DNA from 2 places in the Stenotrophomonas sp. AB1(2024) genome. Region 1 is predicted to be linked to the other one. Evidence: riboswitches for the same ligand, from Rfam matches in the RefSeq annotation. Region 1 holds a riboswitch; the other holds the start of a gene.
What was found. Region 1 has a riboswitch for glycine ahead of WIX41_RS07035 (trimeric intracellular cation channel family protein). Riboswitches for the same ligand answer to the same signal wherever they lie in the genome.
Positions count from the first base shown of each region.

Region 1 (14,601 bases):
GAGTATCTGTGCGGCAGCGGCTTCGTCCAGCCCGCCGCCGACCCGCAGCAGCAATGCCAGCCGTGCGGGGGGAGCCAGGCTGGGCAGGTGCGCCAGACCGGGGGGCCACTGGCCACCGGCGGCCGGCATGCGGATCGGGGTGCGGTGGGCCAGCAGAATCCAGAACCGGTCCGGCCACTGGGCCATGGGCACGTCGCTGGCGATGCCGGCGAAGGCGCGCATTACGGCCACCAGGGCCTGTTCTGCCACGGTCGGGTCGCCGCATTGAAGCTCGGCAACCACCAGGGCACGGCGTTCAACGCCACGCAGGAATGCGGACAGCGCACCCGCTGCAGTAGAGGAAACAGGGGCGTTCACAGCCGTCATAGCAACTCCATCAAGTGTCGAAATGATAGCGAGTGCGCCAGTGCAGGGGGATGCCGATGCAGGCCATCTGTGAAGACGCCAGCAGTACATCCCGCTTGACAGTGGCGCAGGTTGTGCACAGCACCAACAAATTCGGCAGGAAATGGGCAGGTGAAGCCGGCGACCCCCGTGTGTCAGCTGTGTTTCACAGCTATCCAATTGATTTACATGCGTTTTAAGATGTGGCTATTTTTTGACCAACCCGGGCTTCGGTGCGGTACTCCCTGACAAACAGCTCAGAGTTCGACACTGGCACACAGACTTATCCACAGAAGATGTGGATAAGACCGAATCTCCAACCACCACGGATATTTAGCTCATATTTAGGTTCCACGGAACCGGGCGGCGATGGATTCCATGCGCTGAACAGGGCCGGCCCGGGCCGCTTACACTGACGCGATGTCGCCCCCCGATCCGGCCCCCCTGCTGACCCTGGAATGTGCCCCGGCGCCCCTGACCGACGCCCTCTCCCTGCAGGTCGTCCTGCCGCTGCCGTTGCCGCAGTGGTTCGACTACGCGCCGCCGCCGGGCGAGCCCCCCCATCCCCGCATGGTCGGGCGCCGGCTGCGGGTACCGTTTGGCGCGCGGGAGCTGGTCGGTGTCGTGGCCGGAATCGGCACGGTGGCCGATGGCAACGCGTTGCGCGCGGCGCTGGAATGGCTGGACCCGGCGCCGCTGCTGGGCGGCGAGCTGTGGACCTCGCTGCAGTGGCTGGCGCGCTATGCCCATGCGCCGCTGGGCGAGGTGGTCAGTACCGCCCTGCCCGCGCCGCTGCGTCGCGGCGAGCCGGTACCCGACACCCATCGCTGGGGCTGGCAGCTCACTGCGGCCGGATACGAACAACGGGAGCGGCTGCGGACCGGTACCCGCCCGCAGCGCCTGGCCGGGCAGTTGGCCGGCGGCAGCGTGGACGAGGACCGGCTGGACGACGCGATGCAGGACTGGCGCAGCGCGGCGCGGTCGCTGGCCAAGCGCGGGCTGGTCGAGCGCATCGCGCTGGAACACAGCCCTGTGGTGCCCGCCATCCGTCCGGGCCCCGCCCCGAATGCGGAACAGTCCAACGCCATTGCCGCGATTACCGCCCACGAGCGGTTCGGCGCGTTCCTGCTCGATGGCGTGACCGGCAGCGGCAAGACCGAGGTGTACCTGCAGGCGATCGTGGCCTGCCTGGCCCGCGGCCGCCAGGCGCTGGTGCTGGTGCCGGAAATCGGCCTGACCCCGCAGACGCTGGCGCGCTTCCGCAACCGCCTGGGGATCGCGGTGCACGCGCTGCATTCGGGCCTGAACGACAACGAACGCGCGCGGGTGTGGGCGGCCGCAGCCCGGGGCGAAGCGCAGGTGATCGTCGGCACGCGCTCGGCGGTGTTCACCCCGCTGCCCAACGCCGGGCTGATCGTGATTGATGAAGAGCACGACGGCAGCTACAAACAGCAGGACGGCATCCGCTATCACGCGCGTGATTTCGCACTGGTACGGGCCAAGGCGCTGGACGTGCCGGTGGTCCTGGGCAGCGCCACGCCATCACTGGAATCGCTGCACAACGCACATGCCGGCCGTTACACCCACCTGCGCTTGAAGCAGCGTGCCGGCGAGGCGCGCCCACCACGGGTCCGCGTGCTCGACGTACGCAAGCGGCCGCTGAAGGACGGCTTGTCGGCCGAAGTCATGGAAGGCATCGGCCAGCACCTGGCCGCCGGCCACCAGGTGCTGGTGTTCAAGAACCGCCGCGGCTACGCACCGGTGCTGCTCTGCCACGACTGCGGCTGGACCGCGCCGTGCAAGCGCTGCGACGCGCCCATGACCGTGCACGCCGGCGGGCGCCGCCTGCAATGCCACCACTGTGGCGCGCGCCAGCCCGCGCCGTTGGCCTGTCCGGACTGCGCCAGCCTGGCGCTGCAGCCGCAGGGGATCGGCACCGAACGCCTGGAAGAACACCTGGTGGAAGCGTTCGCCGATTTCCCGGTGATCCGCATCGACCGTGGCACCACCCACCGCCGCGACGCCCTGGAAACCCAATTGGCCACGCTGGGCGACCGCGCCGGCATCCTGGTCGGCACGCAGATCCTGGCCAAGGGCCACGACCTGCCAAAGCTGACCCTGGTGGTGGTGGTGGGCATCGATGAGGGCCTGTTCTCCGCCGATTTCCGCGCCAGCGAAAAGCTGGCCCAGCAGTTGATCCAGGTGGCTGGCCGGGCCGGGCGCGCGACCGATGCCGGCGAGGTCTGGCTGCAGACCCATCATCCCGGCCATCCGTTGCTGGAAACACTGGTCAATGGCGGCTACCACGCCTTCGCCGACGCCGAGCTGCAGCAACGCGAAGCGGCCGGATTCCCGCCGTTCGCGCACCTGGCGCTGATGCGCGCCGAGGCGCAGCAGGTGGACCATGCCAATGCGATGCTGATGGCGGTGCGCGAGCTGATCGCGCACGAAAGCCCGGTGGAGCGCTTTGGCCCGATGCCGGCACCGATGCCGCGCCGCGCGGGTTACCAACGCACCCAGCTGCTGTTGTCCGCGCCGGCACGACGGCCGCTGCACGCACTGCTGGACCAGATCATGCCGCAGGTATACGGATTGCCGCAGGCGCGCAGGGTGCGCTGGTCATTGGACGTGGATCCGACGGATCTGTATTGAGAGATATGGAGGGCCGGCCAACGGCCGGCGCTACCGATGGCGATCGCGCAGGCCGGGTGCGCGTCGCCGATGACGATCGCGCAGGCCGGGTGTGCGTCGCCATGACGATCGCGCAGGCCGGGGGCGCGTCGCCGATCACGATCACGCACACCCGGTAGCGCCGGCCGTTGGCCGGCCCACCGGATCGCACATCAACCGGTCAGGTCAACGGGGTCATGACGGCTTCAACGTAGGCTGGGCGCTGCTGCAGGCGCTGGTACCACGCTTCCAGGTGCGGCAGCGACGGCCGCTGGATCGGCAACTCGAACCACGCATAGACCAGCGCGCCGAGCGGGATGTCGCCCATCGCGAACTGCCCGCCGGACAACCAGGGCTGGTGCGCCAAGGTACGGTCGGCCATGCCGAGCAACTCGCCGGCACGCGTGATCGCGGCATTGATGCGGGCCTCGTCGCGGTCGGCCGGGGCGGTGCGCATGATGCCCCAGATGAGGTCGGTGTACAGCGGCGCCATGCGCGAGGTGCTCCAGTCCATCCACTTCTCGGCCTGGGCACGCACCATCGCGTCTTCGGGATACAGCGTGCCCAGCGCGTAGCGCGCGCTCAGGTAACGCACGATGGTGTTGGATTCCCACAGCGGCAGGCCGTGGTCTTCGATCACCGGGACCAGGCCGTTGGGGTTCATGCCGACGTATTCCGGCGACTGGGTGCCACCGAAGGGGCCGCCCACTTCGATGGACTCGTATGGCAAGCCGATTTCCTCCGCGCACCACAGCACCTTGCGCACGTTGCTGGAATTTATCCGGCCCCAGATCTTCAGCATGTTGGTCTTCCCGGTGATTGATTTGCGCCGATACGATACGCCGATCGCTCCACCGGTGTTACCGCGCCTTCCTGGGAAGTGCGCGGACGTAGGTGGATTTGCCCTCTTTCTTCATGTCGAACAGGCCAGTGGCGGCGAGCAGTTCGCTGAGCTTGTTGTAGCCATAGTTGCGCGAGTCGAACGAGGCCTGGTTGCCGATCTGGCTGCCGACCGGACCCAGGTGCGACCAGCCGTCTTCGGCTTCGGCCGAGGTCACCGCGCGGCGCAGCATCTGCACCAGGCGGGTATCGCTGCGCAGTTCGGGGCCGGTCTTGCGTGGGCGGGTTTCCTCTGCATTCTGTTCCACTTCCGCATCCACCGCGTGGCTCTGCCCCAGCGCTTCAAGATAGGTGAACTTGGAGCAGGCGTTGACGAACGGCTCCGGCGTTTTCTTCTCACCAAACCCATACACCTTCACCCCGTCGGTCAGCAGGCGCATCACCAGCGGGGTGAAGTCGGCATCGCTGGACACGATCGCAAACCCATCCAGGTTGCGCGCGTACAGCATGTCCATCGCATCGATCACCATCGCCATGTCCGAGGCGTTCTTGCCGCGGCTGTAGGCGAACTGCTGGATGGGCCGGATCGCGTACTCATGCAGCACGCCCTCCCAGCCCTTCAACCGTGGACTCTTCCAGTTGCCATAGGCGCGGCGCACGTTGGCCACGCCGTAGCGCGCCACCTCGGCCAGCACCACGTCGATTTTCGAAGACGGTGCGTTGTCGGCATCGATCAGCAGGGCGATGCGCTTTTCCGGTTCGGTCATCTCAACCTCCAGGCAAGGAACGGATCGGCCGCCGGCAGGCGCGACGGCTGCTGAACCCAGTATCTGTCATCCACGTGAATATCGCGCGTCACATGCGACCATGTGTCGCTTCGCTTCGACCATGTTCCCATGGGGTCGGAAGGCCGGCCCCCGCCAAGGAGTCATTGCATGACCCGCGATTCCCTGCCCCACCTGGTCATCATCGGTGGCGGCTTCGCCGGCCTCTGGGCCACCCGCGCGCTGGCCAGCGCGCGCCTCCGCATCACCCTGGTGGACCGTCGCAACCACCATCTGTTCCAGCCCCTGCTGTACCAGGTCGCCACTGCCGGCCTGTCCGCGCCCGACATCGCCGCGCCGCTGCGCCACATCCTCGGCGACCAGCACAACGTGGAAGTGCGGCTGGGTGAGGTGACCTCCATCGACAAGGACAGCCGCCAGATCACCCTGGCCGATGGCAGCCAGCTGGGCTACGACACCCTCATGCTGTGCACCGGCGCCACCCACGCCTACTTTGGGCATGACCAGTGGGCCGCCGATGCCCCGGGCCTGAAGACCCTGGACGATGCCATCGCGCTGCGCCGCAAGCTGCTGCTGGCGTTCGAACGCGCCGAGGCCGAGCCCGATCCGGCGCGCAAGGCGGCGTGGCTCAGCTTCGCGGTGGTCGGCGGCGGCCCCACCGGGGTGGAACTGGCCGGCACGTTGGCCGAGATTGCGCGGCATACCCTGCGCAACGAGTTCCGCCACATCGATCCTGCCAGCGCCAAGGTGCGGCTGGTCGAAGCCGGCCCGCGCGTGCTGTCCAGTTTCCCCGAGGTGCTGTCGCTGAAGGCGCGGCGCCAGTTGGAGAAGCTGGGCGTGGAAGTGCTGACTGGCACAGCGGTGAGCAACATCAACGGCGAGGGCTTCCAGCTGGGCGGGCAGTTCGTTCCCGCGCGCACGGTGGTGTGGGCCGCCGGCGTGGCCGCCTCGCCGCTGGCGCGTACGCTGGAGGTGCCACTGGACCGCGCCGGGCGCGTGCCGGTGCAGCCCGATCTCACCCTGGCCGGGCACCCGGAGATCTTCGTCGCTGGCGACCTGGCCGCGCTGCAGCGGGCCGATGGCCGCCCGGTACCGGGCGTTGCGCCCGCCGCCAAGCAGATGGGCAAGCATGTGGCCACGATCATCCGCGCGCGGCTGGACGGCAAGCCGGCACCGGGGCCGTTCAAGTACCAGGACTTCGGCAACCTGGCCACGATCGGGCGCATGGCGGCCATCGTCCACCTGGGCCGGTTGCAGCTGTCGGGCGTGCTGGCCTGGTGGTTCTGGCTGGCCGCGCACGTGTTCTTCCTGATCGGGTTCCGCAACCGCATCGTGGTACTGCTCAACTGGGCCGTGGCGTACTGGAGCGGCCAGCGCAGCGCGCGGATCATCTTTGGTGATGACCAGGACGACCGGCGACCCGGGGCTCCAGGGCACTGACGGGGGCAGCGACGCAGGGCGTCGTTCCACCGGTCATCCGGTCATCCGGTCACGGGTCGTTGCCGGGAGCCAGACGCACATCCCAGGTGCACAGGTAGTCCGGGTCGGTGATGGTCAGCGCCATTGAGCGCAGCGTGTAGTCGCCCGGCGCCGCTGGCGTGTAGTGGTCCAGCGTGGGCGGCAGGAACACTTCCTGGCCGTCCAGCGCGCTGGCCAGCACCACGCCCTCCTCGTCATTGATACGCAGTACCTCGCCTGCCAGCTGCCGGTGTTCCAGCGCGTTGCCGTCGGCGTCCAGGTAGGTGATGCCGGCAAGAACGGTCTTGCCGATCATGCTGTGCGCCTTGCGTGGGTCGATATCGGTCATTGCAGGGGCCGGGCGGTGGAAATCACACCATACAGTGCCGGGCAGGGTCCGGCGCTACGGTTGCTGCAGCCATGCCAGCTTGCGTGCACGTGGCTGACGCTTGAGCTCGCATTCGGCCTTCGATGCCGCCGACCGGTCGGGGTAGGCGCGCATGGCCAGCACCCTCACCGGCGGGTTGGCGCGGGTGTAGCGCGCCCCTTTGCCGCACAGGTGGGCCTGGAAGCGGGCGTCCACGTCGTTGCTGATGCCGGCGTAATACGTGCCGTTGCGGCATTCCAGCAGGTATACAAACCAGGGGGCAGGTTCAGCGGGCATACCAGGATTATCCACCGGCGCGGGGGCGCTGGCTGTTAGAATCCACTCCGGATGCAGGAGAGAGGCGCCGCGCTGGCGCCCGCCGAAGGCGCAGGCTCCCATAATCGCTCAGGCCGGTGGCTCGATAGGCCACCAACCATGCATCCAACACGCCGATCTGGAGAGAGGTCTTCAATGACCCGCCGAAGGGGCACGTGGCCTGGCCACTGAACTCTCAGGCAAAAGGACAGCGGGAGCGGCAACGGAACCCCACCCCACGACAGTGCTGCGGCGCTGGCGTGGTGCGTGCGCGCTTCCGCCCTGCCCGCCCCACCCGGAGCCGTCGCATGTTGCTGTCCCTGATCTACCTCATCGCCATTTCCGCCGAAGCCATGACCGGCGCGCTGTCTGCCGGGCGGCGGCGGATGGACCTGTTCGGCGTGGTCATCATCGCCTGCGTCACCGCCCTCGGCGGTGGCTCGCTGCGCGACATCGTGCTGGGCCACTACCCGCTGGGCTGGGTGAAGCATCCGGAATACCTGGGCTTCACCATCTGCGCGGCGCTGATCGCCACCTGGGTGGCGCGCTGGATGCACCACTTCCGCCGTACCTTCCTGGTGCTCGATGGCCTGGGGCTGATCTGCTTCACGCTGATCGGCTGTGCGGTGGCGCGCGACGGCGGCCACGCGGTGCCGATCGTGCTGATCGCCGGCATGCTCACCGGCGCCTTCGGCGGCGTGCTGCGCGATGTGCTGTGCAATGAAGTGCCACTGATCTTCCAGAAGGAACTGTACGCGGTGATCACCCTGCTCACCGGCGCCGCGTGGCTGGGCCTGCTCGAACTGGGCATATCGCTCAATGCCGCCACCCTGTGGTGCCTGGGCGGCGGCTTCGCGTTCCGCCTGCTGGCCATCCACTTCAAGTGGGAGATGCCGAAGTTCGTGTACCGCGACGAGGTGCATTAGCGCGTACCGACCAACGGTCGGTACCTACCTTCGGTGAGTGAGGGGCAGCATCAGCGTGAGAGGCTGAATCGGTGAAGCGATGAAACCGTGCTTGAGATAGAACGCCTTGGCGGGCTCATCGAGGGCATGGCAGAGCAACGCACGGGCTCCGACCTGGCCGCACGCCTGCAGCGCACGTAGCACGGCATCCTTCAACAAGCCCTGGCCAATGCCTTGCCCAGCCCTGTCCGCATGTACCGCCAGCCGCCCCAACACGATGACCGGGATGGGATCGGGCATGTTGCGGCGGATTCGTCCGGGAACGGCTTCATGCACCATCGAACCGACTGAGAGCGCGCAGTAGCCGACAACGCGATGCTGCTCATCGCAGGCGACGAAGCATCGTGATGCGCCGGATGCCTGGTTCTGGCGTGCGCGTTCAAGCAGCCATTTCGCCAGGGCTGGGGTGCTGCAGCGGAAGTCATCCAGCAGATGGCCGGCATGCAGCGGCGTTGGAGCGGAGAGCCACAAGGGCTCACCGTTCCCAAGGCGCTGGCGTGCTCAGCAACCGGCGCAGCGCCGGGTTGTCTTCCAGCGGCGCGTCCAGCAGCGCGTCCAGCAGCGCGTTGAAGCGCTGCAGCTGTTCAGCGTTCAACGTGAACTGCATCTGGTCGGCCAGCACCTCGCGTGCCCTGTCGCATGCGGCGTCCAGGATGAACTCGGTGCGATTCACACCACCTCCCGGTAGAGCTGATCTTTCGTGGAGCCGGCCGGCGGCCGGCTCCCTACGGGGTCAAGCCGCCTCGGACAGACGCCGCGCGCGCCGCGCACGCACGGCTTCGGCCAGCGATTCGAGCACAGCCAGCGAACTGTCCCAGCCGATGCACCCGTCGGTGATGCTCTGGCCGTAGATCAGCGGCTGGCCCTCCACCAGATCCTGGCGACCAGCCACCAGGTGGCTCTCCACCATCACCCCGACGATGCGCTCTTCGCCTGCGGCCAGCTGCGCATTGATGTCGGCAATCACCTTCGGCTGGTTCTCTGGATTCTTGCTGCTGTTGGCATGGCTGGCATCGATCATCAGCCGTGCCGGCAGCTGCGCCTTGACCAGGGTCTGGCTGGCCGCGTCCACGCTGGCCGCATCGAAGTTGGGCACCTTGCCGCCACGCAGGATCACGTGGCAATCCGGGTTGCCGGCCGTGGCAACAATGGCCGTGTCGCCCTGCTTGGTCACCGACAGGAAATGATGTGGGTTGGACGCCGCGCCCACCGCATCGGCGGCGATCTTGATGTTGCCGTCGGTACCGTTCTTGAAGCCGACCGGGCACGACAGCCCCGACGCCAGCTCGCGATGCACCTGGCTTTCAGTGGTACGCGCACCGATCGCGCCCCAGGCCACCAGGTCGGCGATGTACTGCGGCGAGATCACATCGAGGAATTCAACGCCGGCAGGCAGGCCCAGCTTGTTGATGTCGCGCAGCAGGCCGCGGGCAACGCGCAGGCCCTTGTTGATCTGGAAGCTGCCATCCAGGTCCGGGTCGTTGATCAGGCCTTTCCAGCCCACGGTGGTACGCGGCTTTTCGAAGTACACGCGCATGACGATTTCCAGCTCACCAGCGTAGGCATCGCGCAGCGGCTTGAGGCGCTGGGCGTATTCGATCGCGGCCACCGGATCGTGGATCGAGCACGGGCCGATCACCACCGCCAGGCGGTCGTCGCGGCCGTGCAGGATCTCGTGCAGTGCTGCACGCGAGGAACTGACCGTGGATGAGGCTTCGTCGTCGCAGGGCAGCATCGACAGCAGCTGTGCCGGCGGGGTCAACGGTTCGATCTTGCGGATGCGCAGGTCGTCGGTATGGGGGGGCATGGGGGTGTCTCCTGGAAGGTAGGGGTCCCCAGCGCGGCGGCAACAAAAAAGCCGCCAGGTGCGCTGGCGGCTTTCGGGAATGCGTCTGAAGCTTTCTTCAGGGTGAGCGCATGCCTTCCTCCGCCGGTGGCTTCGGAAAGTAATACCAAAAGTAGGAATTGGCGTGGCGTGCGTTCATTGGGGAGTATTGATATCACAGGGGTTTGGGGCTGCCAACTGTTTCATTCGCAACTGCGGATGCAGGTTCAGCTCCTGCCATGCAATACAAAAAAAAGAACCCCGCCTTTCGGCGGGGTTCCTGTGGTGCACCTACCGGACCGATGTCTGCCGGCCGGTGGCCGGCGCCGACATCAGAAATCCATGCCGCCCATGCCACCCATGCCGCCCATACCGCCGCCTGCTGCGCCGGCGCCGTCGTCCTTCTTCGGCGCTTCGGCAACCATGGCTTCGGTGGTGATCATCAGGCCGGCGATCGAGGCGGCGTTCTGCAGGGCAGAACGGGTCACCTTGGTCGGGTCCAGGATGCCAAAGGCCAGCATGTCGCCGAATTCGCCGTTGGCAGCGTTGTAGCCGTAGCTGCCGGTGCCTTCCTTGACCTTGTTGACGATCACGGACGGCTCTTCGCCGGCGTTGGCGACGATTTCACGCAGCGGGGCTTCCATCGCGCGCAGGGCGATCTGGATGCCGTGGTTCTGGTCTTCGTTGGCACCCTTCAGGCCAGCCAGCGCGGTGACCGCACGCACCAGGGCAACACCGCCGCCCGGCACCACGCCTTCTTCGACCGCTGCACGGGTAGCGTGCAGGGCGTCGTCGACGCGGTCCTTCTTTTCCTTCATTTCGATTTCGGTCGACGCACCCACCTTGATCACCGCAACACCGCCGGCCAGCTTGGCCACGCGTTCCTGCAGCTTCTCACGATCGTAATCCGACGAGGTGTCTTCGATCTGGGTCTTGATGCGGGCCACGCGCGATTCCACGGCAGCCTTGTCGCCCTGGCCGTCGATGATCGTGGTGTTTTCCTTGGAAACCTGCACCTTCTTGGCGCGGCCCAGGTCGGCGATGGTCGCCTTCTCCAGCGACAGGCCGATCTCTTCGGAGATCACGGTGCCGCCGGTCAGCACGGCCATGTCTTCCAGCATCGCCTTGCGGCGGTCGCCGAAGCCCGGTGCCTTGACGGCCACGACCTTGACGATGCCACGGATGGTGTTGACCACCAGGGTCGCCAGCGCTTCGCCTTCGACTTCTTCAGCAACGATCAGCAGCGGCTTGCCGGCCTTGGCGACGCCTTCCAGCACCGGCAGCAGGTCGCGCACGTTGGAGATCTTCTTGTCGTGCAGCAGGATGAACGGGTCGTCCAGGTCGGCGGTCTGCGCCTGCTGGTTGTTGATGAAGTACGGGGACAGGTAGCCGCGGTCGAACTGCATGCCCTTGACCACGTCCAGCTCGTTTTCGAGACCCGAGCCTTCTTCAACGGTGATCACGCCTTCCTTGCCGACTTCACGCATCGCTTCGGCGATGATGTTGCCGATCGACTCGTCCGAGTTGGCCGAGATCGTGCCGACCTGGGCAATCGCCTTGTCGTCAGCGGTGGGCTTGGAGATGTTCTTCAGCTCGGCGACGGCGGCCACCACGGCCTTGTCGATGCCGCGCTTGAGGTCCATCGGGTTCATGCCGGCGGCCACGGCCTTGGCGCCTTCGCGGATCAGGGCCTGGGCGAGCACGGTGGCGGTGGTGGTGCCATCGCCGGCGTCGTCGTTGGTACGCGAGGCGACTTCCTTCACCATCTGCGCGCCCATGTTCTCGAACTTGTCAGCCAGTTCGATTTCCTTGGCAACGGACACGCCGTCCTTGGTGATGGTCGGGGCGCCGAAGCTCTTTTCGAGCACGACGTTGCGGCCCTTCGGGCCCAGGGTGGCCTTGACGGCATTGGCAAGAACGTTGACGCCGCGCACCATGCGCGAACGGGCGTCTTCACCGAAACGAATTTCCTTGGCAGCCATTGCGATTACCTTTTTGTGTGATGGCCGGGGCTTGCCCGGCGACATTGATCTGGGCAGCGGGGCAGAGCCCCGCTCTACGGGTCAGCAGCGGGGCAACGCCCCGCGAGGCGGAATCAGCCGATGACGGCGAGGATGTCGTCTTCGCGCAGGACCTTGTATTCCACGCCTTCGCTCTTGTAGGTGCTGCCGGCGTACTGGCCGTAGATCACCTTGTCACCGACCTTGACCGACGGCGCGCGCACGCTGCCGTTGTCCAGCGGCTTGCCCGGGCCCACGGCCACGACTTCACCCTTGGTCGACTTTTCCTTGGCCGAGTCCGGGATCACGATACCGCCGGCGGAGACTTCGTCGGCTTCGATCGGCTTGACCACAACGCGGTCGTGAAGCGGCTTGATGTTCATGCGTGCCTCTTAAGTTGTTGATTGATTTGAAAAAGTCCGACGATCTTAGCACTCACCCCAGGTGACTGCCAGCACCGCTCGTGAAAAAACCCGCCAGTGCGGGACAGGGCAGAGATGGTGCTGGTCCGGGGGCTTTCAAGGGGCCGGCAGGAAAATTTCCCCCACGATCCGGCGCGTCCCTGTCCCCGCGTACCCACCCACGGTGGGTACCTACCCGTCGGGGAAATCGGGGCACCAATTATTGATGCACGTCTCAATGCGGAGTGCCGAATGCGACATATCGATAGATATGTCATATGGATTAGCTAGATTCGGTCGGCAAAACCCAATCACAAGGAGACGTAGATGAGGTTGCTCACACCGCTGTCCCTGGGGTGCCTGTTGGCGCTGGCCGCTGGAACCGCCCAGGCGGACGTATTCATCAATGAACTGCACTATGACGACAGCACCCCGGCCGGGGATGTCGGCGAAGCCATCGAAGTGGTCGCCACCGGCGGCGAGGACCTCAGCAGCTACCGGTTGTACCTGTACAACGGCAGTACCCCGTCGGCGGCCACGGTCTATGCCAACAACCCGGTGCCAGCCGGCACGGCCGCCAGCTGCGGCAAGGCCAGCGTCGCCACGGTCACCTACCCCACCAACGGCCTGCAGAACGGTGCCAACGACGGCATCGCGCTGGTGGACGCCACCGGCAAGGTGGTCCAGTTCATCAGTTACGAAGGCACCATGACCGCTTCGGGCGGTCCGGCCGCCGGGCTGACCAGCCAGAACATCCCGGTCAGCGAGAGCAACAGCACCGCGCCGGGCACCTCGCTGCAGCTCACCGGCAGCGGCAGCCAGTACGCCCACTTCACCTGGGCAGAGTCGGCCGCGCAGACCTTCGGCGCCTGCAACAACGGCCAGACCTTCAGCGGCGGTGGCAGCACCGGTCCCAACACCCCGCCTTCGGTCAGCACCACCACCCCTGAGCAGGGCGCGACCAGCTTCCCGGCCGCCGCCGACCTCACCGTGACCTTCAGTGAAAGCGTCACCGTCACCGCCGGTGCGTTCACTCTCAGCTGCGGCCAGTCCGGCACGGTGCCGCTGACCCATGCCAGCAGCGGCACCCGCTTCACCCTGTCCACCAACACCGCGCTGGTGGCCGGCGAAGCCTGCCGCTTCGACATCCGCGCCACGCGCATCAAGGACGCGCAGGGCGCACGCCCGGCCGCCGATACCCGCATCGCCTTCACCGTGGCCAGCGGCGGCACCGATCCGGGCCCCGATCCGGATCCGGGCAGCTACTACTCGAAGGTCAATACCTCCAGCCCCAGCCAGCTGCGCTGCTCGCTGCACGCCACCATCAAGGGCCACACCTCCTACCCGTACAGCGGCTCGGGCACCAGCACCTGGACCATCCTGGAAATCGCCGATGAGGACCCCAGCAACAGCGGTCGGATCCTGGACGCCTACCGCAACCGCAGCTACACCAAGGTCAGCGACCGGGCGGGCACCGGCAGCGGCCTGACCTACAACCGCGAGCACACCTGGCCCAACTCGCTGGGCTTTGCCAGCACCACCGGCGACAAGGGCCTGCCGTATGCGCCCTATACCGATACCCACATGCTGTACCTGACCGATGCGCAGTGGAACGCGGACCGCGGCAACAAGCCATTCGCCAAGTGCGACAGCAACTGCGGCGAGCGCGCCACCGAGGCCAACAACGGCACCGGCGGCGGCACCGGCGGCTACCCGGGCAACTCCAACTGGGTGCGTAGCCCGGACGGCAACGCCGGCACCTTCGAGGTGTGGGGCCACCGCAAGGGCGATATGGCCCGCGCGGTGATGTACATGGCCATCCGTTATGAGGGCGGCAAGGACGCGGCCACCGGCCAGTCCGAGCCGGACCTGGAGCTGACCGACGACCGCAGCAGAATCGTCAAGACCTCGGCCTCGCCAGCGTACATGGGCCTGCTCTCGACCCTGATCGACTGGCACCTGTCCGACCCGCCGGATGCGGCCGAACGGGCCCGCAATGAAGTGATCTACAGCTTCCAGGGCAACCGCAACCCGTTCATCGACCACCCGGAGTGGGGCACCCCTGCCCTGTTCACGTCGGCGCAGCCGGCTACCTGCGAATTGGCTGAGTGAGGCATCCCGGGGTTGCCGGCCAGCGCCGGCGCCCCGGAAGGGTCTGGAGGAGAGCCCCCTGAGTCAGGGGGCGGCAGCGCGTATGCGATGGCGCGTACCCATTACAATCGGGGGTCATGTCGACCCCCGATCCCGTATTCATTCTTCTGACCACCTGCCCCGATGCGGCCACCGCCGCGCGGCTGGCGCAGGCGCTGGTGGAAGAACGCCTGGCCGCCTGCGTCACCCGGCTGGACGGGGCGCACTCGACCTACCGCTGGCACGGCGAGGTCACCGAGGACCATGAGATCCAACTGCTGATCAAGACCACCAGCAGCCGCCTGGAGGCGGCCATCGCGCGCGTGCAGGTACTGCACCCGTATGAACTTCCCGAGTGCATCGCGGTCGAAACCCGCGCCGGCCTGCCGGCGTATCTGGATTGGATTCGGGCACAGACCCGAGAGGAAACTGATTGATGACGCTGTTTCGTCGTATTGCCG
Region 1 is NZ_JBBHKO020000001.1:1,479,537-1,494,137, forward strand. Features, by position in the region: gene WIX41_RS07000 (hypothetical protein) at 1-366, opposite strand, end outside; gene WIX41_RS07005 (primosomal protein N') at 805-3,036, shown strand; gene WIX41_RS07010 (glutathione S-transferase family protein) at 3,236-3,856, opposite strand; gene WIX41_RS07015 (NYN domain-containing protein) at 3,915-4,661, opposite strand; gene WIX41_RS07020 (NAD(P)/FAD-dependent oxidoreductase) at 4,830-6,119, shown strand; gene WIX41_RS07025 (hypothetical protein) at 6,169-6,486, opposite strand; gene WIX41_RS07030 (GIY-YIG nuclease family protein) at 6,541-6,801, opposite strand; glycine riboswitch at 6,846-6,928, shown strand; glycine riboswitch at 6,949-7,039, shown strand; gene WIX41_RS07035 (trimeric intracellular cation channel family protein) at 7,128-7,745, shown strand; gene WIX41_RS07040 (GNAT family N-acetyltransferase) at 7,770-8,255, opposite strand; gene WIX41_RS07045 (DUF1778 domain-containing protein) at 8,260-8,457, opposite strand; gene WIX41_RS07050 (3-deoxy-7-phosphoheptulonate synthase) at 8,518-9,591, opposite strand; gene groL (chaperonin GroEL) at 9,942-11,591, opposite strand; gene WIX41_RS07060 (co-chaperone GroES) at 11,705-11,992, opposite strand; gene WIX41_RS07065 (endonuclease) at 12,338-14,122, shown strand; gene cutA (divalent-cation tolerance protein CutA) at 14,239-14,577, shown strand; gene WIX41_RS07075 (protein-disulfide reductase DsbD domain-containing protein) at 14,577-14,601, shown strand, end outside.

Region 2 (14,601 bases), 1.7 Mb from region 1:
AGACCGCCCTGTACGAGCGCGACCGCGACCTGTTCGCCGCCTGCGGGCGCTGACGGGACCTGTGGCCCTTGCGGTGCGGCGGCGGCCCCACTAGCCTTCGCCGGTCTGTCACCACCCAAGGATGTCCCCGTGAACCACCGCCCGCTCCTGCTGGCCCTGGCTGTCGGTGCCGCTGCACTGACGCTGGCGGCCTGCCAGAAGGAACCGTCCCCGGCCGATGCACCGGCCGCAGGCACCGCCGCGCCGACCGAAACCGCGGACCAGTTCATCGCCCGCGTCAATGCCGAGTACAAGGCCCTGTACCCGGAAATGACCTCGGCGCAGTGGTTGTCTTCGACCTACATCAATGACGATTCCGAGCGCGTGGCGGCCAAGGCCAACGAACGCTGGCTGACCATCCTCAATGGCTGGATCGCCCAGGCCGGCAAGTACGACGGCCAGCCGATGAGCGAGGACACCAGGCGCCAGATCCACCTGCTCAAGCTGATGACCGCCATGCCGGCGCCGCGCGACCCGGCCAAGCTGGGCGAGCTGACCCGCATCGCCAGCCGCATGGAAGGCGCCTACGGTTCGGGCAAGTACTGCACCGACGAGGCCAACCCGGCTACCTGCCGCCAGCTCGGCGACCTGGAACAGGTGCTGGCGCGCAGCCGCGACTACGACAAGCAGCTGGACGCCTGGCAGGGCTGGCACGCCACCACCAAGCCGATGCGTGCCGATTACCAGCGCTTCGTCGGCCTGGTCAACGAAGGCGCCAAGGAAATGGGCTTCGCCGACGCCGGCCAGATGTGGCGCAGCGGCTACGACATGCCGGCCGAGCAGATCGGTCCGGAAACCGACCGCCTGTGGGAACAGGTCAAGCCGATGTACGAGCAGCTGCACTGCTACGCACGCACCAAGCTGGACGCGACCTACGGCAAGGACAAGGCCGAAACCGAAGGCGGCCTGATCGCAGCGCACCTGCTGGGCAACATGTGGCAGCAGGACTGGTCCAACCTGTGGGACCAGCTCGAACCGTACCCCGGTGCGGGCAACCTGGACATCACCGCTGCGCTGGAAAAACAGTACCAGGCCAACCTGAGCGGCGCGCTGGCCAAGGCCGGCAGCAGCAACGCGAACGTCGAAGCGCTGTACAAGGCGCAGCGTGAGGCCGAACTGCGCACCGCCAAGCAGATGACCGAACGCGCGCAGGACTTCTACGTGTCGCTGGGCATGCCGGCGCTGCCGAAGTCTTACTGGGACAAGACCCAGTTCATCAAGCCGCTGGATCGCGACGTGGTCTGCCACGCCAGCGCGTGGGACATGAACATGGAAGGCGATGTGCGCACCAAGATGTGCATCAAGCCGAACGAGGAAAACTTCACCACGATCTACCACGAGCTGGGCCACATCTATTACGACCTGGCCTACAACCCGCTGCCGCCGCTGTTCCAGGGCGGTGCCAACGATGGCTTCCACGAAGCGATCGGCGACACCATCGTGCTGGCGATGACCCCGCAGTACCTGAACTCGATCGGTCTGGTCGACAAGCCGCAGGAAAGCCGCGAAGCGACCATCAACGCACAGATGCGCATGGCGCTCAGCGGCGTGTCGTTCCTGCCGTTCGGGCTGATGATCGACCGCTGGCGCTGGGGTGTGTTCGATGGCTCGATCACCCCGGACCAGTACAACAAGGCGTGGTGGGACCTGAAGGCCAAGTACCAGGGCGTGGCCCCGGCGTCGGCACGCGGCGAAGCGTTCTTCGATCCGGGTGCGAAGTACCACGTGCCGGGCAACACCCCGTATACGCGCTACTTCCTGGCCCGCATCCTGCAGTTCCAGTTCTACAAGGGCCTGTGCGATGCGGCCGGCTACAAGGGCCCGCTGCACCAGTGCAGCTTCTACGGCAACAAGGAAGCCGGCCAGAAATTCTGGGCGATGCTGAGCAAGGGCGCCAGCCAGCCGTGGCAGGCCACGTTGAAGGAAATCACCGGGGGCGACAAGCTCGATGCCGGCCCGATGATCGAGTACTTCACCCCGGTCAACGACTGGCTCAAGCAGCAGAACCAGGGCCAGATGTGCGGGTGGCAGGCACCAGCCGCGGCGGCAGCGCCGAAGGCTCCGTAAGGCAAAAAGCCGGCCCCTTGGGCCGGCTTTTTTGTTTGGGTCTACGTGGGACACGCGCGGCGTGTCGCTACGTGATTGCATGCACTACGAGCAGCCACGCAGGGCGTGGCTCTACGTCATTGCATGCAATTCGGGGACCGTCGTAGATCCACGCCCTGCGTGGATGCCACGTAGCGGCTCAGGATTTGGGTTTCAGGGACGCGGCAAGTTCGGTCTTGAACTGCTCGAAATCCTTGCCGTCGGCCTTGGCTTCGGCATGCGCGGCGTCCTTCAGGGCATCCGAATAGACCAGGCGCACCGGGGTGCCCTGGCGTTCGTGCAGTTCGGCCGCCTGCATGATCAGCGCCAGCACGCGCGCGGCGCTGGGGGTCTGGCCGGCGATGCGGCCGTCCATGCCCAGCACCCATTCGCCATCGCGGCGCACCACGCCGGCCAGCAGCGTGCGCTGCTGGTCGCGCAGTTCGGCATGTGGCTCCACCGGCGACGCATTGGCCTTTTCACGGTTGGCCGCTTCGGTTTCGCGGCGCTTGCGCAGGTCACGGCGCAGCTTGGAGGTGGTCGACATCAGGGGGACTTCCGGACTTCAACAGATGAGGAAAGGATAGCGCACCGGCTCAAACCAGGGCCGCGGCGGTCTCGCGGCGGCGTTCGCAGCGCCGCTCCCAGAACCAGAAGGCGGCGCCGATGGCGAAGAAGCCGGCGTAACCCAGGGCCAGGTGCAGCGGCGTGCTGCTCAGCATCGGCGAAATCACCCCGGCCACCACCGTGTTGATCATCAGCTGGATGAACATCTGCATGGACGAGGCCAGCCCGCGCTGGTGCGGGTACATGTCCAGCACCGCCAGCGCCAGGATCGGGAAGATCAGCGCCATGCCCACGCCGCCGATGAAGATCGGCAGCACCGCCCACGGCAGCGCGATCTGGCCCACCGCCAGCACGTAGGCCAGGTTGACCAGCGCCGACACCGCGCACAGGCTGAAACCGATCCCCACCTGCCGCGCTGCGGTGATCCGCCCGGCCATGCGCCCGGACAGGAACGAACCCATGGTCATGCCGCCGATGGTGGGAATGAACAGCCAGGCAAAGCCGCCCTCGTCCAGGTGCAGGTGCTGCATCACGAACACCGGTGCGGAGGCGACGTACAGGAAAATGCCGGAGAAATTGAACGCACCGGCCGCAGCCAGGCGCAACAGGCGCGGGTTGGTGCCCATCTGCAGGTAGCTGCGCAGCAGCGCGCGGGTGGACAGCGGCGTGCGTGCTTCAACCGGGTGGGTTTCCGGCAGCCACTTGCCGGTGGCCACCAGCAACACCAGCGCAAACACCACCAGGAACCAGAAGATCAACGGCCAGTCACCGCCGCCGAGCAGGATCCAACCGCCGATGATCGGCGCGATGGCCGGGGCAATGCCGAAGATCATCGACACCTGGCTCATCAGCCGCTGCGCGTCGGCGCCGTGGTACAGATCGCGGATCACTGCGCGGCCCACGATCACGCCCACGCCGGCAGTGACGCCCTGCAGCGCGCGGAACACCAGCAGCGTGGTCAGGTCGCGCGACAACGCACAGCCGATCGAGGCCGCAATGAACAGCACCAGCCCGCCCAGGATCACCCGGCGGCGACCGAACGCGTCCGACAGCGGGCCGTGCGCCAGGCTCATCAGGCCGTAGAACAGCAGGTACACGCTGACCGTCTGCTGCACCGCCACCTGGTCGACCTGCATGCGCTCGCCCAGCAGCAGGAACGCAGGGAAGATGGTGTCGATCGAGAACGGGCCGAACATGGCCAGGCCGGCAAGCAGCAGGGCCAGGCGGCGGGTGGAGGGTGAGGCGGGTGTCATCGGGTCTTCCGTCAGCGGCCGTGCGCGAACGCACGCAAGGCGCCGGCCGCAGCCTGCGGTGGCGCCTGATGAATACGAGGATCCGGCCATGATAGGCCGTCCGCCTGCCTGGCACCATGCCCGGCGGTCGGTTACGGACCGGTCTGCGCCCCCTGTTCATGTGCCGGACGGGCGTTGCCAGCAAGGCCGCTGGGCTATAATTGCCGGGCTACATGGTGGGAGAAGCGGACACCCCGCTGCCGAAGGCGCAACGCCCGTAATCGCTCAGGCCCGATACCACCCGCACCAAAACTCTGGAGAGACCGGCCAGTGCCGGCGCCGAAGGGGCACGAAGCACGCAGCCGCGCGCTTCCAAACTCTCAGGCAAAAGGACAGAGGGGCACCCAGGAAGACCGCAGGGTCCGGTGGATCGTTGTCGCCCACGACACGCCCCGTCCGCGCTTCCGAACGTGCGTGCCCACTCTTTTGGATGCCAGCCATGTCCCAGACCCGCCCCTCAACGGCCGCCCCTACCCTGCGCGAGCTTGAACACCACCACGCGTTCGTCGAACGCCACATCGGCCCCAACGACGCCGAAATCGCGCAGATGCTCGACGTGGTCGGCCACGCCTCGCTGGACGCACTGACCGACGCCATCGTGCCGTCCGGGATCAAGTCGCCTGCCGCGCTGGCGCTGCCCGGCTCGCTGACCGAAGTGGAAGCGCTGGCCAAGATCCGCACCATCGCCGACCGGAACCAGGTGTTCCGCACCTTCATCGGCCAGGGCTACTACGGCACCCTCACCCCGAACGTCATCCTGCGCAACGTGCTGGAAAACCCGGCATGGTACACCGCCTACACCCCGTACCAGGCCGAGATCTCGCAGGGCCGCATGGAAGCGCTGATCAACTTCCAGACCCTGTGCGCCGACCTGACCGGCATGGAGATCGCCAACGCCTCGCTGCTGGATGAAGCCACCGCCGCCGCCGAAGCGATGACCCTGGCCAAGCGTTCGGCCAAGTCCAAGTCCGACACCTTCTTCGTGCACGACGCCGTGCACCCGCAGACGCTGGAACTGCTGCGCACCCGCGCCGAGCCGATGGGCATCGTGCTGCGCGTGGGCACCCCGGCCGAAGCGCTGGAAGCGGACGCCTACGGCGTGCTGCTGCAGTACCCGGACACCTTCGGCCATATCGGCGATTACAAGGCACTGGCCGATGCCGTGCACGCGCGCGGCGGCCTGGTCGCCGTAGCCACCGACCTGCTCGCGCTGACCCTGATCGCCGCCCCCGGCGAATGGGGTGCGGACATCGTGGTGGGCAACTCGCAGCGCTTCGGCGTGCCGTTCGGCTTTGGCGGCCCGCATGCGGCCTTCATGGCCTGCCGCGATGCCTACAAGCGCTCGATGCCGGGCCGCCTGATCGGCGTGTCAGTCGACGCGCAGGGCAACGCCGCCTACCGCCTCACCCTGCAGACCCGCGAGCAGCACATCCGCCGCGAGAAGGCCACCTCCAACATCTGTACCGCGCAGGTGCTGCTGGCGGTGATGGCCTCGATGTATGCCGTGTACCACGGCCCGGATGGCCTGACCCGCATCGCCCGCCGCACCCACCGCCTGGCCGCGATCCTGGCCGCGGCGCTGCGCAATGCCGGCATCAACGTCGGCGAGCAGTTCTTCGACACCCTGCACGTCAAGGACATCGACGCCAAGGCGATCCACGCCAAGGCCGCCGCCGCGCGCATCAACCTGCGCGCGATCGACAGCGAAGCGGTCAGCATCAGCCTGGATGAGACCACCACCCGCGCCGACATCGTCGCGCTGGGTCAGCTGTTTGGTACCAGCGTGGATGTGGAAGCGCTGGACGCTGCCACCGCCGACGCCCTGCCGGCTGGCCTGGTGCGCACCAGCGCGTTCCTGACCCACCCGGTGTTCAATACCCACCACAGCGAACACGAGCTGCTGCGTTACCTGCGCTCGCTGGCCGACAAGGACCTGGCAATGGATCGCACCATGATCCCGCTGGGCAGCTGCACCATGAAGCTCAACGCCACTGCCGAGATGATCCCGGTGACCTGGCCGGAGTTCGCCAACATCCACCCGCTGGCCCCGGCCGACCAGGCACTTGGCTACAAGGAACTGATCGACGGGCTGGAAGCGATGCTGGTCGAGTGCACCGGCTACGACGCGGTGAGCCTGCAGCCGAACTCCGGCGCGCAGGGCGAATACGCCGGCCTGCTGGCGATCCGCGCCTACCACCGCTCGCGCGGCGAAGGCCATCGCGATGTCTGCCTGATTCCCGATTCGGCGCACGGTACCAACCCGGCCTCCGCACAGATGTGCGGCATGAAGGTGGTGGTGACCAAGACCGACGGCAACGGCAATGTCGACGTGGACGACATCCGCATCAACGCCGAGAAGTACAGCGACCGCCTGGCCGCGATCATGATGACCTACCCCTCCACGCACGGCGTGTTCGAGGAAGAAGTCGTCGAGATCTGCGAGATCATCCACAAGCATGGCGGCCAGGTGTACACCGACGGCGCCAACATGAACGCCCTGGTCGGCGTGGCCAAGCCCGGCAAGTGGGGCTCGGACGTGTCGCACCTGAACCTGCACAAGACCTTCTGCATTCCGCACGGCGGCGGCGGCCCCGGCGTGGGCCCGTGCGCGGTCAAGTCGCACCTTGCCCCGTTCCTGCCGGGCAAGCTGGGCGACAACGGCCCGGTGGGCATGGTCAGCGCGGCCAGCTTCGGCAGCGCCTCGATCCTGCCGATCAGCTGGATGTACATCACGCTGATGGGTACCGAAGGCCTGCGCAAGGCCACCCAGGTGGCCCTGCTCAACGCCAACTACATCGCCAAGCGTCTGGCCCCGCACTTCAAGACCTTGTACACCGGCCGCAACGGGCTGGTGGCGCACGAGTGCATCCTGGACGTGCGCCCGCTGGAGAAGACCTCGGGCGTGGGCGCTGAAGACGTGGCCAAGCGGCTGATCGACTTCGGCTTCCATGCGCCGACCCTGAGCTTCCCGGTGGCCGGCACGCTGATGGTGGAGCCGACCGAAAGCGAATCGCTGCACGAGCTGGACCGCTTCATCAACGCGATGATCCAGATCCGCGAGGAGATCGCCGCGATCGAAGACGGCCGCCTGGACCGCGAAGACAACCCGCTCAAGCACGCCCCGCACACCGCCACGGCGGTATCGGCCAGCGAGTGGTCGCATGCCTACCCGCGCGAACTGGCGGCCTTCCCGCTGGCCAGCCTGCGCCAGCAGAAGTACTGGCCGCCGGTGGCACGCGTGGACAACGTGTACGGCGACAAGAACGTGATGTGCGCCTGCATCCCAGTGGACGCGTACAAGGAAGACGAGGGCGTGGAGGTCTGATCCTTCTGCCCGGTTGAAACGAAGACGGCCCGCGCAAGCGGGCCGTTTTTGTTGGCAATGCTCGCATCGCATCCGTAGAGCCACGCCGCGCCCCATGACCGGCGTGCGCCATTTCGATGAACGCATCGCCACGCGCCCATTTCTGGCCGCAGGGCACGGGACATGCTTCGGTAGCGTGGCTGCTCTTCGTTTCAGGGTCATGAACCCTGACCCGTGTCTTCGGCCGGCTCCACACGTCGGGCGGTTGCGTTGCGCCGCGTTGATGTGGCTTCGGACGCTTGTGCCGCGCTGCGCGCGGTAGCCACGCAGGGCGTGGCTCTACACCGACCGCTACGTAACGGGTCAGCATCAGAACAAGAGCCGTTTCCGTCAATCACGCGCCAGCGGGGCGGCGCCCCATTCAAGCAGAAGTTCGCACATCTCTCGTTTCAGCAGTCCGCGCGATTCCGCCGCACGCGCCGTGCGATTTCGCTGGTGATGGCGATGATCGCGGTCAGCGCAGCCATCGACAGGAACTGGATGCGGGTTTCCGCTTCGGACAGCAGCAGGCCGAAAATCAGCGCCAGCACGCACAGCCCGAACAGGGTCAGGTACGGGTAGCCGGCCATGCGGAACGGCAGGCGCGCGCCGGTCTTGTTGGCGCGATTGCGCAGGATCAGCTGCGACAGCAGCGACATGGTCCACACCAGCAGGCAGGTGGAGCCGACGATGTTCAGCAGCACCGGCAACACCTTGCCCGGAAACACCAGCTCCATCACCGTGGCCGCGAAGCCGAACAGCACGCTGGCCAGCACCGCAATGATCGGCACCTGGCGCGGGTCGGTCCAGCCCAGTACCGCCGGTGCCTCCTGGCGACGCGCCAGCGAATACATCATGCGCGAGGCGCCATACAGGTTGGCATTGAGCGCCGACAACAGCGCGATCACCGCGATCAACGTGATGGCGGTGGCTGCGCCCGGGATGTTGGCCATCTGCAGCACGGCGGCGAATGGCGACTTCAGCCCTTCGCTGGTCCACGGTACCACCGCGATGATCACGCTCAGCGAACCGATGTAGAACACCAGGATGCGCCAGGCCACGGTACGGATGGCGCGCGCGATGCTGCGTTCGGGATCTTCGGTTTCGGCCGCGGCCACCGCCACGATTTCGGTGCCGCCGAAGGCAAACACCACCACCAGCAGCGCTGCGCCGATGCCGGCCAGGCCCTTGGGCGCAAACCCACCGTGTTCGGTGAAGTTGCTCAGGCCCGGCGAAGCCACGTCCGGCAGCCAGCCCATCAGCAGGGCCACGCCGATCAGGATGAAGCCGATGATCGCGGCGACCTTGAGGATGGCGAACCAGAACTCGAATTCGCCGAAGTTCTTCACCCCCAGCAGGTTGATCGCGGTGAAGAACAGCATGAAGGCCAGGGCCGCCATCGGTACCGGAATCACCGGCCACACCGTGGCCAGCAGGCCGGCCGCACCGACCGCTTCGGCGGCGATCACGATCACCAGCTGCACCCACCAGAGCCAGCCGACGGTGGCTCCGGCGGTGGCGCCCATGGCGTCGGCGGCATACACCGAAAACGCGCCGCTGGTCGGCTTGGCTGCCGCCATTTCGCCCAGCGCATTCATCACGATGATCACCAGCGCGCCGGCCACCAGGTAGGACAGCAATACCGCCGGGCCTGCCGTCTGCACGCCCACGCCGGAGCCCAGGAACAGGCCGGCGCCGATCGCGCTGCCCAGCCCCATCATGATCAGCTGGCGGGGCTTGAGCGCGTGCTCCAGGCGGGAATGGGGGGAGGTTGCGGAAGAGGCCGGAGTCTGGGATGCGGGCATCGGAATCGAATGGCGGGCAACAGGTGCGACACCATACCTTGTCCAGCCGGCGGACGGGATAGGCCGAACGCCCTTGCCCCTGTAATCAGGGCTCGGCACGCCCCGCGATTTGGGCGCGATAGGCCCGCGGCGACACCCCGACTTCGGCCTTGAACTTGCGGGTGAACGCGCTCTGGTCGGTGAAGCCGCAGGCCTGGCCGATGCTGGCGATGGTGTCGCTGCCATGCAGCAGATGCACTGCCATCTGGATGCGCAGGCGGGTCAGCACCTGCTGCGGGGTCATCTGGAACACTTTGCGGAAGGTGCGCTCCAGCTTGGAGAGCGAAAAGCCGGTGATGTCCAGCAGAGTCTGCATGCGCACGTTCTCGGCGTAATGCGCGTTCAGGTGCGCCAGTGCCAGCCGCAGCTGCTCGTACTGGGTACCCAGGCTGTCTTTCTGGCCGAGATCGCGCGAGATGCCGATCAGGCCACGGATCTGGCCTTCCACCAGCAACGGCCGCTTGCAGGTCAGGCACCAGCCCGGCTCGCGGTTGGCAAACAGGTGCAGCTCCATCAGGTTCTCGATCACCTTGCCGGCCAGCACCTGCGCATCCTGCGTGGCGTAGTCCGCGCCCAGCCCGGTCGGGTAGATTTCGGCTGCGGTGCGCCCGATCACCTCTTTGCGCGACTTCAGCCCCAGCCGCCGCAGCATGGTCTGGTTGATGTGCGTATAGCGCCCGTCGCGGTCCTTCATGAAGAACAGCACGTCGGGGATCGCATCGAACAAGGCTTCGATGTCGGCAGGTTCAACGCGCATGCGGGGGTGGCAGAAGGAAGGACACGCTGCCAAGGATACCTGCCTGGCCGCTGCTGCCAATCGTCCAACCGCCGGGGTGTGAAGCGCAGGTGCAAGCGGACGCCGAATCTCCGACCGGCGATTAACGCCCCCGCCGCCACTGTGAGGCGTTCAATCCCCCTGCCAGCCCGGAGTCACCTGATGGCCACCAGCAAGCCCCGCACCAGACCCGCCCCGCCCGCCGACCGCCGTGGCGACGGCGACGAACTGCACCAGCGCGCCGGCGGTGGCCACCCTGTCCTGACCACCAACCAGGGCATCCCGGTGGCGGACAACCAGAACTCGCTGCGCGATACCCTGCGCGGGCCGACGTTGCTGGAGGACTTCATCCTGCGCGAGAAGATCACCCACTTCGACCACGAGCGCATCCCCGAGCGCATCGTGCACGCGCGCGGCAGCGCTGCCCATGGCTACTTTGAACTGACCCGCTCGCTGCATGAGTTCACCCGTGCGCGGGTTCTCACCGAAGTCGGCGTACGCACGCCCGTGTTCACCCGCTTCTCCACCGTCGCCGGCGGCGCAGGCTCCGTGGATACCCCACGCGACGTGCGCGGCTTCGCGGTGAAGTTCTACACCCGCGAAGGCAACTGGGACCTGGTGGGCAACAACATCCCGGTGTTCTTCATCCAGGATGCGATCAAGTTTCCGGACCTGATCCATGCGGTGAAGATGGAACCGGACCGCGCCTTCCCGCAGGCGGCAAGCGCGCACGACACGTTCTGGGACTTCGTCTCGCTGATGCCCGAATCGATGCACATGATCATGTGGGCGATGAGCGACCGTGCCATTCCACGCTCGCTGCGCATGATCGAGGGCTTTGGCATCCACAGTTTCCGGCTGCTCAACGAGGCCGGTGAGTCCACCTTCGTCAAGTTCCATTGGCGACCCAAGCTGGGCCTGCAGTCCACGGTGTGGGACGAGGCGGTGAAACTGCAGGGCGCCGACAATGACTTCCACCGCCGCGACCTGTTCGAGGCGATCACCGCCGGCGACTTCCCCGAATGGGAGCTGGCAGTGCAGTTGTTCACCGAAGAAGAGGCCGAAGCGTTCCCGTTCGACCACCTGGACCCGACCAAGATCATTCCCGAATCGCTGGTGCCGTTGACCGTGATCGGGCGAATGGTGCTGGATCGCTGGCCGGACAACTTCTTCGCCGAAACCGAGCAGGTCGCCTACTGCCCGGCCAACGTGCCGCCCGGCATCGACTTCAGCAACGACCCGCTGCTGCAGGGCCGGCTGTTCTCCTACCTGGACACCCAGCTCAGCCGCCTGGGCGGCCCGAACTTCCACCAGATTCCGGTCAACGCCCCCCAATGCCCCTTCGCCAACCACCAGCGCGACGGCCACATGCAGATGGGCATTCCCAAAGGCCGCGTGGCCTACGACCCCAGTTCGCTGCAGGGCGACAGCCCGCGCGAAACCACCGACGGTTTCCCCAGCCATGCCACCCAGGCCGATGACGGCCGCAAGGGCCGCGTACGCGCGCCCAGCTTCGCCGACCACTACAGCCAGGCGCGCATGTTCTTCCGCAGCCTGGAGGCGCCCGAACAGGCGCACCTGGCCTCGGCGCTGGTGTTCGAGCTGTCCAAGGTGGAAACCGCGGCCGTGCGCGAGCGCACCGTGAGCCACCTGCGCAACATCGATGAGTCACTGGCCAAGCGGGTAGCTGCCGGCCTTGCGCTGCCCACCCTGCCCGATCCCGCGCCCACCGCCACGCCGGCCAAAGACATGCCCAAGGCGCCGGAAGTGCGCGTGATAGGCCGCACCAAAGACCTGCTGAAGGGACGCTGCGTGGGCATTCTGTTCGACGAAGGCTCAGATGCCGGGCTGATCGCAAGCCTGCGCAAGGCGGCTGAGAAAGCCAACGCCACGGTCAAACTGGTAGCCCCGAAGGTGGGCGGCGGCACGCTCAGCGACGGCAAACTGCAGCCGGCCGACGGCCAGCTGGCCGGCACGCCTTCGGTGGTGTTCGACGCCGTGGCGATCGTGCTCAGCGCAGACGCCGCCAAGAGACTGTCCAAGGAGTCGGCCGCCATCGACTTCGCCGCAGATGCCTGGGCACACCTGAAGGCGATCGCTGCCGACGAAGGCGCGCAGCTGCTGCTGAAGACTGCGCGCGTAGGCAAGGACAACGGCGTGGTCGAAGCCGAGGACGCCAAGGGCTTCATCGCCGCGGCCGCCACCCGCCAGTGGGCCCGCGAGCCCAAGGTCCGCACCCTCGCGTAAAGGAGACACGACCATGCCCCGTGGCGACAAATCCAGCTACACCGACAAGCAGAAGCGCCAAGCCGCCCACATAGAGAAGAGCGAGAAGGCGGAAGGACGCAGCGAAGAAGCCGCAGAGCGGATCGCCTGGGCCACCGTGAACAAGCAGGATGGCGGTGGCAAGAAGGCGCCTGCGAAGAAGGCCGCGACCAAGAAGACCGCAAAGAAGGCGACGACGAAGAAGGTTGCCAAGTCGGGGTAGGGGTGGTTCCCAAACAACCGCCGATGCAGGCGCCACGTTCCTTGACGCATGGACCCAGATCGCAACCGGCTTCCGCATGACCCCAAACACGGGGTGTCGGCAAATTCCGGCACCCCGTCGTCGTTTGAGGCGCCCGCTACGCCGCAACTCCCAGAACCGCGTCCGACTTCCGTCGCATCGCCTCAGCGGCAAGCTGGATCGCCAGTGGGCCCGCGAATGATTCGCCCAATAGCACGAAAGGCGTGGTCGGTAGCCGGATACGCAGGGCATCGGCGAGTGAAGCGTAGTCCTGCGATCCGCGGCCCGGATACGCCAACACTTCCGTGCGTATCCCAAGCTCGGCCAACCGAGCCACCAATGGCGCAGAAAGCAGACTCGTGCCGTCCAGGCCAGGCATGAGCACGGCAGTTTCGCGCCGGTACGGCGTTTCGATCGGGCGACGTGCAGAAGCCCCGCTTTCGCCGGGCTTCTGATTTGCCGGGCAGAGCCCGGCGCTACGCGGCTTGCGGGTGCTCAGGCGAACGGGTCCTGCAGGACCATGGTGTGGTCGCGGTCCGGGCCGGTGGAGACGATGCTGATCGGGCAGCCGGCCAGCTCTTCCAGCGCGCGCAGGTAGGCGCGTGCCGCCGCCGGCAGCTTGTCCCACTCGGTGATGCCGTGGGTGTTCTCGCTCCAGCCCGGGAATTCCAGGTACACCGGGGTGCACTCTTCCCAGCCCTGCGCATCCAGCGGCGCGTATTCGGTGCGCTTGCCACGGTATTCGTACGCGATGCAGACCTTCAGCTTTTCCATGCCGTCGAGCACGTCGAGCTTGGTGATGCACAGGCCGCTGATGCCGTTGATGGCCACGGCGCGCTTGAGCGCGACGATGTCCATCCAGCCGCAGCGACGCGGGCGGCCGGTCGAGGCGCCGTACTCGGCACCACGGTCGCGGATGCCCTGGCCGATTTCGTCGTCCAGTTCGGTCGGGAACGGACCGCCGCCAACGCGGGTGGCATACGCCTTGGCGATGCCCAGCACGTAGTCGATCGCATCGGCGCCCACGCCGGCACCGGCCAGGGCACCGCCGACGGTGGTATTGGAGCTGGTGACGTACGGGTAGGTGCCGTGGTCGATGTCCAGCAGCGCGCCCTGCGCGCCTTCGAACAGCACGCGCTTACCCTGCTTGCGCAGGTCGTGCAGGATGCCGGCCACGTCGGACTTCATCGGCTCGACGTATTCGCCGAAAGCCAGCGCTTCGTCGTAGGTCTTCTGGAAGTCGACCGCGTCGGTCTTGAGGTAATTGGTCAGCACGAAATTGTGGTAATCCAGCGCGGTGCGCAGGAGCTCTTCGAGCTGGGCCGGGTAATGCAGGTCGGCGATGCGGATGCCACGACGTGCCACCTTGTCTTCATACGCCGGGCCGATGCCACGGCCGGTGGTGCCGATCGCCTTGCCGCCGGCCGCGCGTTCGCGCGCCTGGTCCAGGGCGATGTGGTACGGCATGATCAGCGGCGCGGCCGGGGAAATCTTCAGGCGCGAACGCACTTCCACGCCGGAGGTTTCCAGCTCGGCGATTTCCTTCTGCAGGGCCGCCGGGGAAATCACCACGCCGTTGCCGATCAGGCACAGCGCGTCGGCACGCAGGATGCCCGACGGGATCAGGTGCAGCACGGTCTTCTTGCCATTGATGACAAGCGTGTGGCCGGCATTGTGGCCGCCCTGGAAGCGCACGACAGCGCCGATTTCCTCGGTGAGCAGATCGACGATCTTGCCCTTGCCTTCATCGCCCCACTGGGCACCCAACACGACAACTGACTGACCCATGACGGGTAACTCCTGGTTTTGTGCGGCCATCGGGGCCGCGGGTTTGGGACCCTGCCAGGGCGCGGTTCGACGCGGGGTGGCGGGCTCCAGCGGGGAGCGCGCCGGCGACGAGGTGCCCGGACACGGAAAAAGCCGGACGGGGTACTCCGAAAACAGAGGGCCCGACCGGCTTTTGTGCATTATCCGGGTTTCAGGGGGCGCTTGCCACCCCGGCCAAGCCCCGCTTCACCCTGCGTTGAAGTGCCGGCCAACGGCCGGCGCTACCCGCTGGAGCCGGCTGTGCCGGCCCCACCGGTCAACGGTCGTTCTTGAGGTACTGAAGGAACGGGTCGTTCTTGTCCAGCACGATCACCCCGTTGCCG
Region 2 is NZ_JBBHKO020000001.1:3,135,579-3,150,179, reverse strand. Features, by position in the region: gene WIX41_RS14075 (phosphoethanolamine transferase) at 1-53, shown strand, start outside; gene WIX41_RS14070 (M2 family metallopeptidase) at 130-2,106, shown strand; gene WIX41_RS14065 (hypothetical protein) at 2,285-2,671, opposite strand; gene WIX41_RS14060 (multidrug effflux MFS transporter) at 2,721-3,944, opposite strand; glycine riboswitch at 4,228-4,329, shown strand; gene gcvP (aminomethyl-transferring glycine dehydrogenase) at 4,414-7,308, shown strand; gene WIX41_RS14050 (amino acid permease) at 7,737-9,131, opposite strand; gene WIX41_RS14045 (AraC family transcriptional regulator) at 9,217-9,927, opposite strand; gene WIX41_RS14040 (catalase) at 10,108-12,192, shown strand; partial or broken gene WIX41_RS14035 (hypothetical protein) at 12,206-12,421, shown strand; gene WIX41_RS14030 (adenylosuccinate synthase) at 12,947-14,239, opposite strand; gene hflC (protease modulator HflC) at 14,535-14,601, opposite strand, start outside.
Region 2: it holds a riboswitch for glycine, as region 1 does, so the genes downstream of both, gcvP (aminomethyl-transferring glycine dehydrogenase) here and WIX41_RS07035 (trimeric intracellular cation channel family protein) in region 1, are expected to answer to the same signal.